Regions from separate parts of the Mesorhizobium sp. WSM4815 genome, predicted to be linked through region 1. Evidence: riboswitches for the same ligand, from Rfam matches in the RefSeq annotation. Region 1 holds a riboswitch; the other holds the start of a gene.
The links. Region 1 has a riboswitch for thiamine pyrophosphate ahead of thiC (phosphomethylpyrimidine synthase ThiC). Riboswitches for the same ligand answer to the same signal wherever they lie in the genome.
Positions count from the first base shown of each region.

Region 1 (4,198 bases):
GCGCTCGCACCAGGGCGCCAGCATGCCGCCGGCCATCCATGATGCGTTGCCGCCAAGGCCATGCCGGGTCTCGGCAATGGTTACCGCAGCACCGCGGGCGGCGAGTTCGAAGGCGGCGGTGAGGCCGGCGACGCCGGCCCCTTTGACCAGCAGCCTCATGACGGCTCCGGCATCTTCGGCATGGGCGGTTCGCCGTCCACTGGCATGTAAAGATTGCCGCCCTCGCGGTACTTCGCGGCCATCGCCGCCATGCCCTCTTTCTGTGCCTCGGCCCGAATGTCGTGGGAGATGCGCATCGAGCAGAATTTCGGCCCGCACATCGAGCAGAAATGCGCCAGCTTGTGCGCCTCCCTCGGCAACGTCTCGTCGTGGAAGGAGCGCGCGGTTTCGGGGTCGAGCGACAGGTTGAACTGGTCTTCCCAGCGAAACTCGAAGCGTGCGCGGGAAAGGGCGTCATCCCTGACCTTCGCCGTCGGATGTCCCTTGGCGAGGTCGGCGGCGTGCGCGGCTATCTTGTAGGTGATGACGCCCGTCTTGACGTCGTTGCGGTCCGGGAGACCGAGATGCTCCTTGGGCGTGACATAGCAGAGCATCGCCGTGCCGTACCAGCCGATCATCGCCGCGCCGATGCCTGAGGTGATGTGGTCGTAGCCGGGTGCGATGTCGGTGGTCAGCGGCCCAAGCGTGTAGAAGGGCGCCTCGCCGCAGACTTCGAGCTGCCTGTCCATGTTCTCCTTGATCTTGTGCATCGGAACATGGCCCGGCCCCTCGATCATGACCTGGCAATCCTTGGCCCAGGCGACCTTTGTCAACTCGCCGAGCGTTTCCAGTTCGGCGAACTGCGCCGCGTCGTTGGCGTCGGCGATCGAGCCGGGACGAAGGCCATCGCCGAGCGAGAACGACACGTCGTAAGCGCGGCAGATGTCGCAGATTTCCTCGAAATGCTCGTAGAGGAAGCTTTCGCGGTGATGATGCAGGCACCACTTGGCCATGATGGAGCCGCCGCGCGACACGATGCCGGTGACCCGGTCGACCGACAGCGGGATGTAGTGCAGCCGCACACCGGCATGGATGGTGAAATAGTCGACGCCCTGTTCGGCCTGTTCGATCAGCGTATCGCGGTAGATTTCCCAGGTCAGGTCCTCGGCGATCCCTCCGACCTTCTCAAGCGCCTGGTAGAGCGGCACGGTTCCGATCGGCACAGGCGAATTGCGGACGATCCATTCGCGGATGTTGTGGATGTTGCGACCGGTCGACAGGTCCATGACGGTGTCGGCTCCCCAGCGGATCGCCCAGACCATTTTTTCGACCTCTTCGGCCATCGACGAGGTGACGGCTGAATTGCCGATATTGGCATTGATCTTGACCAGGAAATTGCGGCCGATGATCATCGGCTCGCTCTCCGGGTGGTTGATGTTGGAGGGAATGATAGCCCGTCCGCGCGCTATCTCGTCGCGCACGAATTCCGGCGTGACGAAGTCCGGGATCGCCGCGCCGAAAGAGTTGCCGTCGCGCTGCATCCCGCCGCGTAAGCTCTCGCGGCCGAGATTCTCGCGAATGGCGACGAACTCCATTTCGGGGGTGATGATCCCGGCGCGCGCATAGGCAAGCTGCGTCACCGCTTTGCCCGTTTTTGCCTTTAGCGGCCGGTGGCGCACGGGAAATTCCGGCGTCAGGCGCTCACCTGACGCGAAGCCGTTGTCCTCCGGCCTGACACTGCGGCCATCGTGGAATTCGACGTCGCCGCGCGCCGTAACCCATTCATGGCGAAACCTGGCGAGGCCCTTTTCGATGCTGGTTTCGACAGTCGGGTCTGTATAGGGGCCGGACGGATCGTAAACGGTGACAGGCGGTTCGCCTGCCGTAGGGTGGACGGCGATTTCCCGCATCGGCACTTTGATGTGCGGATAGAGGACGCCGGACTTGTGGATTTTCCGTGAGGCAGGCAGCGGTCCCGTTGAGACCGCTGGGGTTAGGGCATTCATATTGAGGCTCCTTTGCTCATGCATTGGAGACCCAGTTCTGTGCCGGAAGGATGAAAAGACGCTCTGGTTGGCCTGCTTACAGGTTTTCGGGCATGGACTCCCGCAAAGCGCTTGCACCGTCCCTACGCCAGTATGAACTGGATCAGGTTCAACGGGTCACTGCGCCGCGAAAGCCAGCAGTATCTCAGCCCCTTGCCGGGACCCCCCTGGTGAATGGGTCAAATTGAGCGGGCGATCGCCATTTTGTCAAGCGCATTCGGTCCATCAATCGGCAACGCTAGCTGGGCGCGCACGGACAATCGAGGCCGATATCCAGGGAACTATTGAGCCTGCGTAAGCCATTTGGGCCTGGGCACAGCCTGCAGCAGGCTTTGCGTATAGTCGTGGCGAGGCGCCCCGAACAGCGCCGCGGTTTGGCCTTCCTCGACAATCCGTCCGTCTTTCATGACCATGATCCGGTCGGCAAAATGACGCACGATCGGCAGGTCGTGGGTGATGAAAATATAGGAGAGGCCGAGCCTCGTCCTGAGGTCGGCCAAAAGGTCGATCACCTGCGCCTGGATAGAGACGTCGAGCGCCGAAACCGCCTCGTCGCAGACGATCAGTTCCGGCTCGCTGGCAAGTGCGCGCGCAATGGCGATGCGCTGTCGCTGGCCGCCGGAAAACTGGTGCGGGTAGCGCTCGGCGTGCTCCGGCAACAGCCCCACCAATTCCAGGAGCTCTGCCACGCGAGCCTTCCACCTCTCCTTCGGCAGGATATCGCGGTGGATCACCCAGGGTTCGGAAATGATGGCGTAAACGCGCATGCGCGGATTCATCGATCCGTATGGGTCCTGGAAGATCATCTGGACCTTGCGCCGAAACGCCATAAGGCGCGTCCCATTCATGTCGAAGATGTTCTCACCGGCAAAGACCGCGCTACCGGCGTTTGGCGCGTTCAGCCCCAGCAGCATGCGCGCGACGCTCGATTTGCCGGAGCCAGACTCGCCGACGATGCCGAGCGTTTCTCCTCTCCTGACCTCGAAGCTTATGTCGTCCACCGCCTTGAACGTCCGCTTGCTGCTAAAAGCTCCGGAAGCAAGCTCATAGTGCTTGGTGAGATGTTCCACCTTGAGCAGCGTCTCGCCGGCGATCGCCGTCGAACGCCTGTTCGGCGCCTCCGCTGCGTTGCCGTGGGGCAGGGCGGCGATGAGGCGGCGGGTATAGGCGTGCTGCGGATTGCTGAAGACCTCCCTGGCGATGCCCGTCTCGACGACCATGCCGCCGTTCATGACAATAATCCGGTCCGCCATGGACGCGGCGACTTCGAGGTCGTGGGTGATCATGATCAACGCCATGCCGGTTTCGCGCTGGAGATCGCGCAGCAGATCGAGGATCTGCGCTTGCACGCTGACGTCCAGGGCAGTCGTCGGCTCATCGGCGATCAGGATGTCCGGTTTCAACGCGATCGCCATGGCAATCATCACGCGCTGGCGTTGTCCGCCCGAGAACTGATGCGGATAGAAGTCGACGCGGTTTTGCGGCTCTGGAATGCCGACCCGCCGAAGCAGTTCTATCGTCTTGGCGCGTGCGCCCTTGCCGGCTGCCGCACCGTGGCTCTCAAAGACCTCCTCGATCTGGCGCCCCACCGTGTAGACCGGGTTCAAATAGGCGAGCGGATCCTGAAAGATCATCGCAATCCTGCGGCCGTTGATGCTTCGGCGCGCCTCGGCGCCGAGGCCTGACAGTTCGACGCCGTCGAAGAAGCAGGAGCCGGCCACGATATCGCCTGGCGGGCAGTCGACGAGATCCATCACCGTGCTGGTGCTGACGCTCTTTCCCGAACCGCTTTCGCCGAGGATCACCAGCGTCTCGCCACGGCTGACGTGGAAAGAGACATCGCCGACGGCGCGTACCGGCTGATCATCCGAAAGAAAATCGACGGTCAGGCCCTCGACCTTGAGAATGGTCGCGTTGCTCATCGGGCAGCTTTTCGCAATGTCTGAAGGCGCCAGCGTTGCTGCGGATCGGCAACGGTGCGCGCCCAGTTCGAGAGGATGTTGAGCGACAGCGTCGTCAGCATGATTGCAAGGCCCGGCCAGAATGCGATCCACCAGGCGGTGGCGAGATAGCCGCGGCCGTTTGCCACCATCGCGCCCCAGGTGAAGTCGGGTGGCTGAATGCCGAGGCCAAGGAAACTCAACGCCGATTCCGACAAAATGACGGTCGCGAAG
Region 1 covers NZ_JBVVQS010000083.1:99,185-103,382, reverse strand. The annotation lists gene thiO (glycine oxidase ThiO) at 1-159, opposite strand, end outside; gene thiC (phosphomethylpyrimidine synthase ThiC) at 156-1,985, opposite strand; TPP riboswitch at 2,087-2,203, opposite strand; gene AC0L2B_RS08220 (ABC transporter ATP-binding protein) at 2,306-3,946, opposite strand; gene AC0L2B_RS08215 (ABC transporter permease) at 3,943-4,198, opposite strand, start outside.

Region 2 (4,198 bases), on a different contig from region 1:
CTCGCCGCATCATAGCCGGGGCGAATGGCGCGGATGGCAAACGGCATCGCCATCACCGCATTGACGGCGACGACCATGACAGGGGCGATGGCAAAGACGTCGCTGACGGTCCGCAGCAGCAGGAACCAGCCGGCGCCGATGACGACGGGCGGCACGACGAGGACGAAGCCGGCGCCGGTATCCGTGGCGTATTCGAGCGGCGTCCTGGCGCCGACGTGACGCCTCAAGGCCAGCGCCCGGCGTGCCATGACCAGCGACAGCGACAGCGCCACTGCAAGCAGCGCCGCCAGCAAGGCGAGCACGGCGCTGGTCAGCGCCGCTTGCCGCACCGCGCTCTCGCCCGCCAGCCGGCCGAGATCGGCGCCAAGGCCTGAGGTGACCGTGGCCGCCATCGGCCCGGCGACGAACAGCAAAGCCAGGATGATCAATGCTGTGTTCAGCACGGTCTCGGCGGCGCCGGCCGAAAGATAGCGGCGCGAAGCCACCGGCAGGTTGGCGTCGCCGACGGTATTGGCGCCGAGCCGCATCAATGCCAGCACGACGACGAAGGTCAGCGCGATCTGCAGCACTGTCAGCGTCACCGCGCGGGCAGGATCGAAATCGAAACGCAGCGCCTGGTAGATGGCGACCTCCAGCGTTGTCGCACGCGGCCCGCCGCCCAGCGTGAGTACGATGGTAAAGGATGTGATGCAGAGCATGAAGACAAGCCCGGCGACGCCCGGCAGCGCCGCGCGCAGCGTTGGCCATTCGATCAGCCGGAAGGCGGGCCTGGCGCCCATGCCGAGCTGGCTCGCCAGCCGCCACTGGTCGGCGGGCACTGTCGCAAGCGCTTCGAGGAACAGCCGCGTGGCCAGCGGCAGATTGAAGAAGACATGGGCGACGAGGATGCCGGACAGGCCGTATATGCCCGGCCAGCCCTGACCGCCGATCGCGCTGAGCACGCCGGCGAAATAGCCGGCACGGCCATAGAGTGCCAAAATCCCGAGTGCTGCGACGATGGCCGGCAGCGCGAGCGGCACGGCGAAGAGCTGCAGGATCAGGCCGCGACCGAAGAAGCGCGGATGCCGCGACAGCGCCCGCGCCACGAACAGCGCCGGCACGACGGAGAGCAGCGTCGACAGCAATGCCTGCCACAGTGTGAATCGGGCGACGCGGAAGAGGTAGGAATCGAAGGCCGACGCGGCGCCGGACGGATCGCGTGCGCCTTCGACGATGAGCCCGGCGAACGCGCCGCCGATCAGCAGCGCAACAGCGGCAAGCGCGATGGTGCCGGCGGTGATGCGGGGATCTCTACGATGGCCAGTGTGCATTCCGCGCTGCCCAACTTAACGGCGGGCGCTGAAAGATGGGATGTGGCTGAGGTCGAGTTCCCGCCCACCCCCTTCTGGCCTGCCGGCCATCTCCCCCACAAGGGGGGAGATTGGAAGCTTCACCCTCGCCTCAATCCTTCGACTGTTGCGATTGGCGAAAGCGGAAGTGACATCCGATCTCCCCCCTGGAGGGGGAGATGGCCGGCAGGCCAGAGGGGGGTGGCGTGGAGCGAACACCATGCAGAAATCTAAGTCCTACTTGCTCATCACCGACAGCCATTCGTCGACCCAGGCCTTGCGGTTGGCGGCGACCTCTTCGGGGCTGAAAAGCAACGTCTTGGTCGGCTTGACGAGCTTGTCGAAAGCCGGATTGAGCGGCTTCTCGGTCTTGCCGGCAGGGAACATCCAGTTGGTCTCGGGAATGACATCCTGGAATTTCGGCCCGGTCATGAAAGTCAGGAACTGTTTCGCAAACGGGTTCTTCGCACCTGATTTGGTGATGCCGGCAACCTCGATCTGCAGATACGCGCCCTCGTCGAAGGGCGCTGCCTGATAGCGTTGGGTGTTTTCGGCGACCATATGATAGGCCGGCGACGTGGTATAGGACAGCACCATCGGCGCCTCGCCCTTGGTGAACAGGCCGTAGGCCTCGCTCCAGCCCGGAGTCACGGTGAGCACCTTTGCCTTAAGCTTGGCCCAGGCTTCGGGCGCCTTGTCGCCATAAACCGACTTCACCCACAACAGTAGGCCGAGACCGGGCGTCGAGGTGCGCGGATCCTGAATGACGATCTTTTCATCGGCATTGCCCTCGACCAATTCCTTCAGGCTCTTCGGCGGCGTCTTCAGCTTTTCGGTGTCGTAGACGACGGCGAAATAACCATAGTCGAACGGCACGAAAATATCGTCGCTCCAGCCGCCCGGCACCTTGACGTCGATGACGGCACCATGCGGCGAAAACAGGCCGGTGGCCTTGGCTTCCGCCGTCAGATTGGTGTCGAGGCCGAGCACGATGTCGGCCTTGGTCGCGGCCCCTTCCAGCCTGACGCGGTTGAGCAGGGCGACGCCGTCGGCGACCGCGACGAATTCGAGAATACAGCCGCATTCGGCCTCGAACGCCTTCTTGACCGCCGGGCCTGGACCCCATTCGGCGGTGAAGCTCTCATAGGTATAGACGGTGAGTTTTTCCTGCGCGGATGCCGGCCCGGTGCCGGCGAGAACGGTCGCCGCGAGCAGCACTGCCGAAACAAGTGTGTATAAAAACGTGCGCATCGGCGCCTCCTTCGTTGGCGTTGAAGGGAATTGAGGCGTCGGGTTGTCCGAAACGTCTAATCCCTCCGCCGGTACAAACCGGATCAGGTTCAGCGGGTTGGCAGGTTGCCTCTCAGCCGGTCCGCGAAGATCGCGTCCAGCACCCCGTTAGAGCGCTTCGACACATAGGCCCGGCCCATCTGCGGCGCAAGCGGAAGTTGCCGGGCATCCAGACCGCGGCCTTCCGTTTCGCAAGCAGGGCTGGTAAGGGCCACGCATATGAGCAAATTCACCATCCTGCTTGGCGGCGACCTTATCCGCACGCCGCTGCTCGACCGCCAGGTCGAAGGCACGCGTGTCATCGCCGCCGACGCCGGCATCAGCCATGCCCGGACTCTGCGCCTGACGCCGGAACTCTGGGTCGGCGACTTCGATTCGGTGCCGGCGGATTTGCCGGACGAGCTCGCCGCCGTGCCGCGCCAGGTGTTTCCGGCAGAAAAGGACAAGACCGACGGCGAACTGGCTATCGCCGCCGCGCTCGAACGCGGCGCGACCAGCCTCGTGCTCGCCGGCGCGTTCGGCGGCAAGCGCACCGACCACGCCTTCCTGCACCTGGCGCTCGGCGTCCGGCTGGCCGAGGCAGGGACAGAGGTGCTTTTGACCAGTGGCGCACAGGAAGGCGTGCCCTTGCTTCCCGGAAAGGCCGGCTTCGACTACGCCGACGGCACGCTGTTTTCGATTCTCGGCTTCTCCGACCTTGCCGGTCTGACCGTGACCGGCGCCAAATGGCCGCTGAACCATGTCGAGGTGGCGTTCGGCTCGTCGCTGACCATTTCCAACGAGGTCAAGGGCCGGCTCGAAGTCGCGCTGGGCAGCGGCCGCGCGCTGTTGCTCGCCCATCCATTCCCCCTACCTGAAAGCTGACATGGCGCCGCCGCTTCTCAATCTCGACGGGATAAAACTGACCTTCGGTGGCACGCCGCTGCTCGACGGGACGGAACTGACGGCGTCGGCGGGCGACAAGATCGCTCTGGTCGGCCGCAACGGCTCGGGCAAGTCGACGTTGCTGAAGATCGCTGCGGGATTGATCGAGCCGCAGGATGGCGAGGTGTTCCGCCAGCCTTCGGCAACAGTGCGCTACCTGCCGCAAATGCCCGACATGGATGGTTTCGCCAGCGTCCGCGCCTATGTCGAGGCGGGGCTCGGACCCGCCGACGATCCCTACCGCGCCACCTATCTGATGGAGCATCTCGGCCTGTCCGGCGAGGAACGGCCGAACGATCTCTCCGGCGGCGAAGCCCGCCGTGCTGCCCTGGCCCGCGTCATGGCGCCGGAGCCCGACATTCTCCTCCTCGATGAGCCGACCAACCATCTCGACCTGTCGGTCATCGAATGGCTGGAGGAGGAGCTTGCCCGCACCTCTTCGGCGCTGATCGTCATCTCGCACGACCGCCGCTTCCTCGAGCGCGTGTCGCGCGCCACGGTCTGGCTCGATCGGGGCCAGACCCGCAGGCTGGACAAGGGCTTTGGCCATTTCGAGGAATGGCGCGACACCGTTCTGGAAGAAGAAGAGCGCGAGCAGCACAAGCTTGGCCGCCAGATCGTGCGCGAGGAGCACTGGTTGCGCTATGGCGTGACGG
Region 2 covers NZ_JBVVQS010000099.1:265,326-269,523, forward strand. The annotation lists gene thiP (thiamine/thiamine pyrophosphate ABC transporter permease) at 1-1,310, opposite strand, end outside; gene thiB (thiamine ABC transporter substrate binding subunit) at 1,566-2,579, opposite strand; TPP riboswitch at 2,623-2,736, opposite strand; gene AC0L2B_RS24535 (thiamine diphosphokinase) at 2,838-3,482, shown strand; gene AC0L2B_RS24540 (ABC-F family ATP-binding cassette domain-containing protein) at 3,484-4,198, shown strand, end outside.
Region 2: linked by a shared signal. The riboswitch ahead of thiB (thiamine ABC transporter substrate binding subunit) and the one ahead of thiC (phosphomethylpyrimidine synthase ThiC) in region 1 are both predicted to bind thiamine pyrophosphate.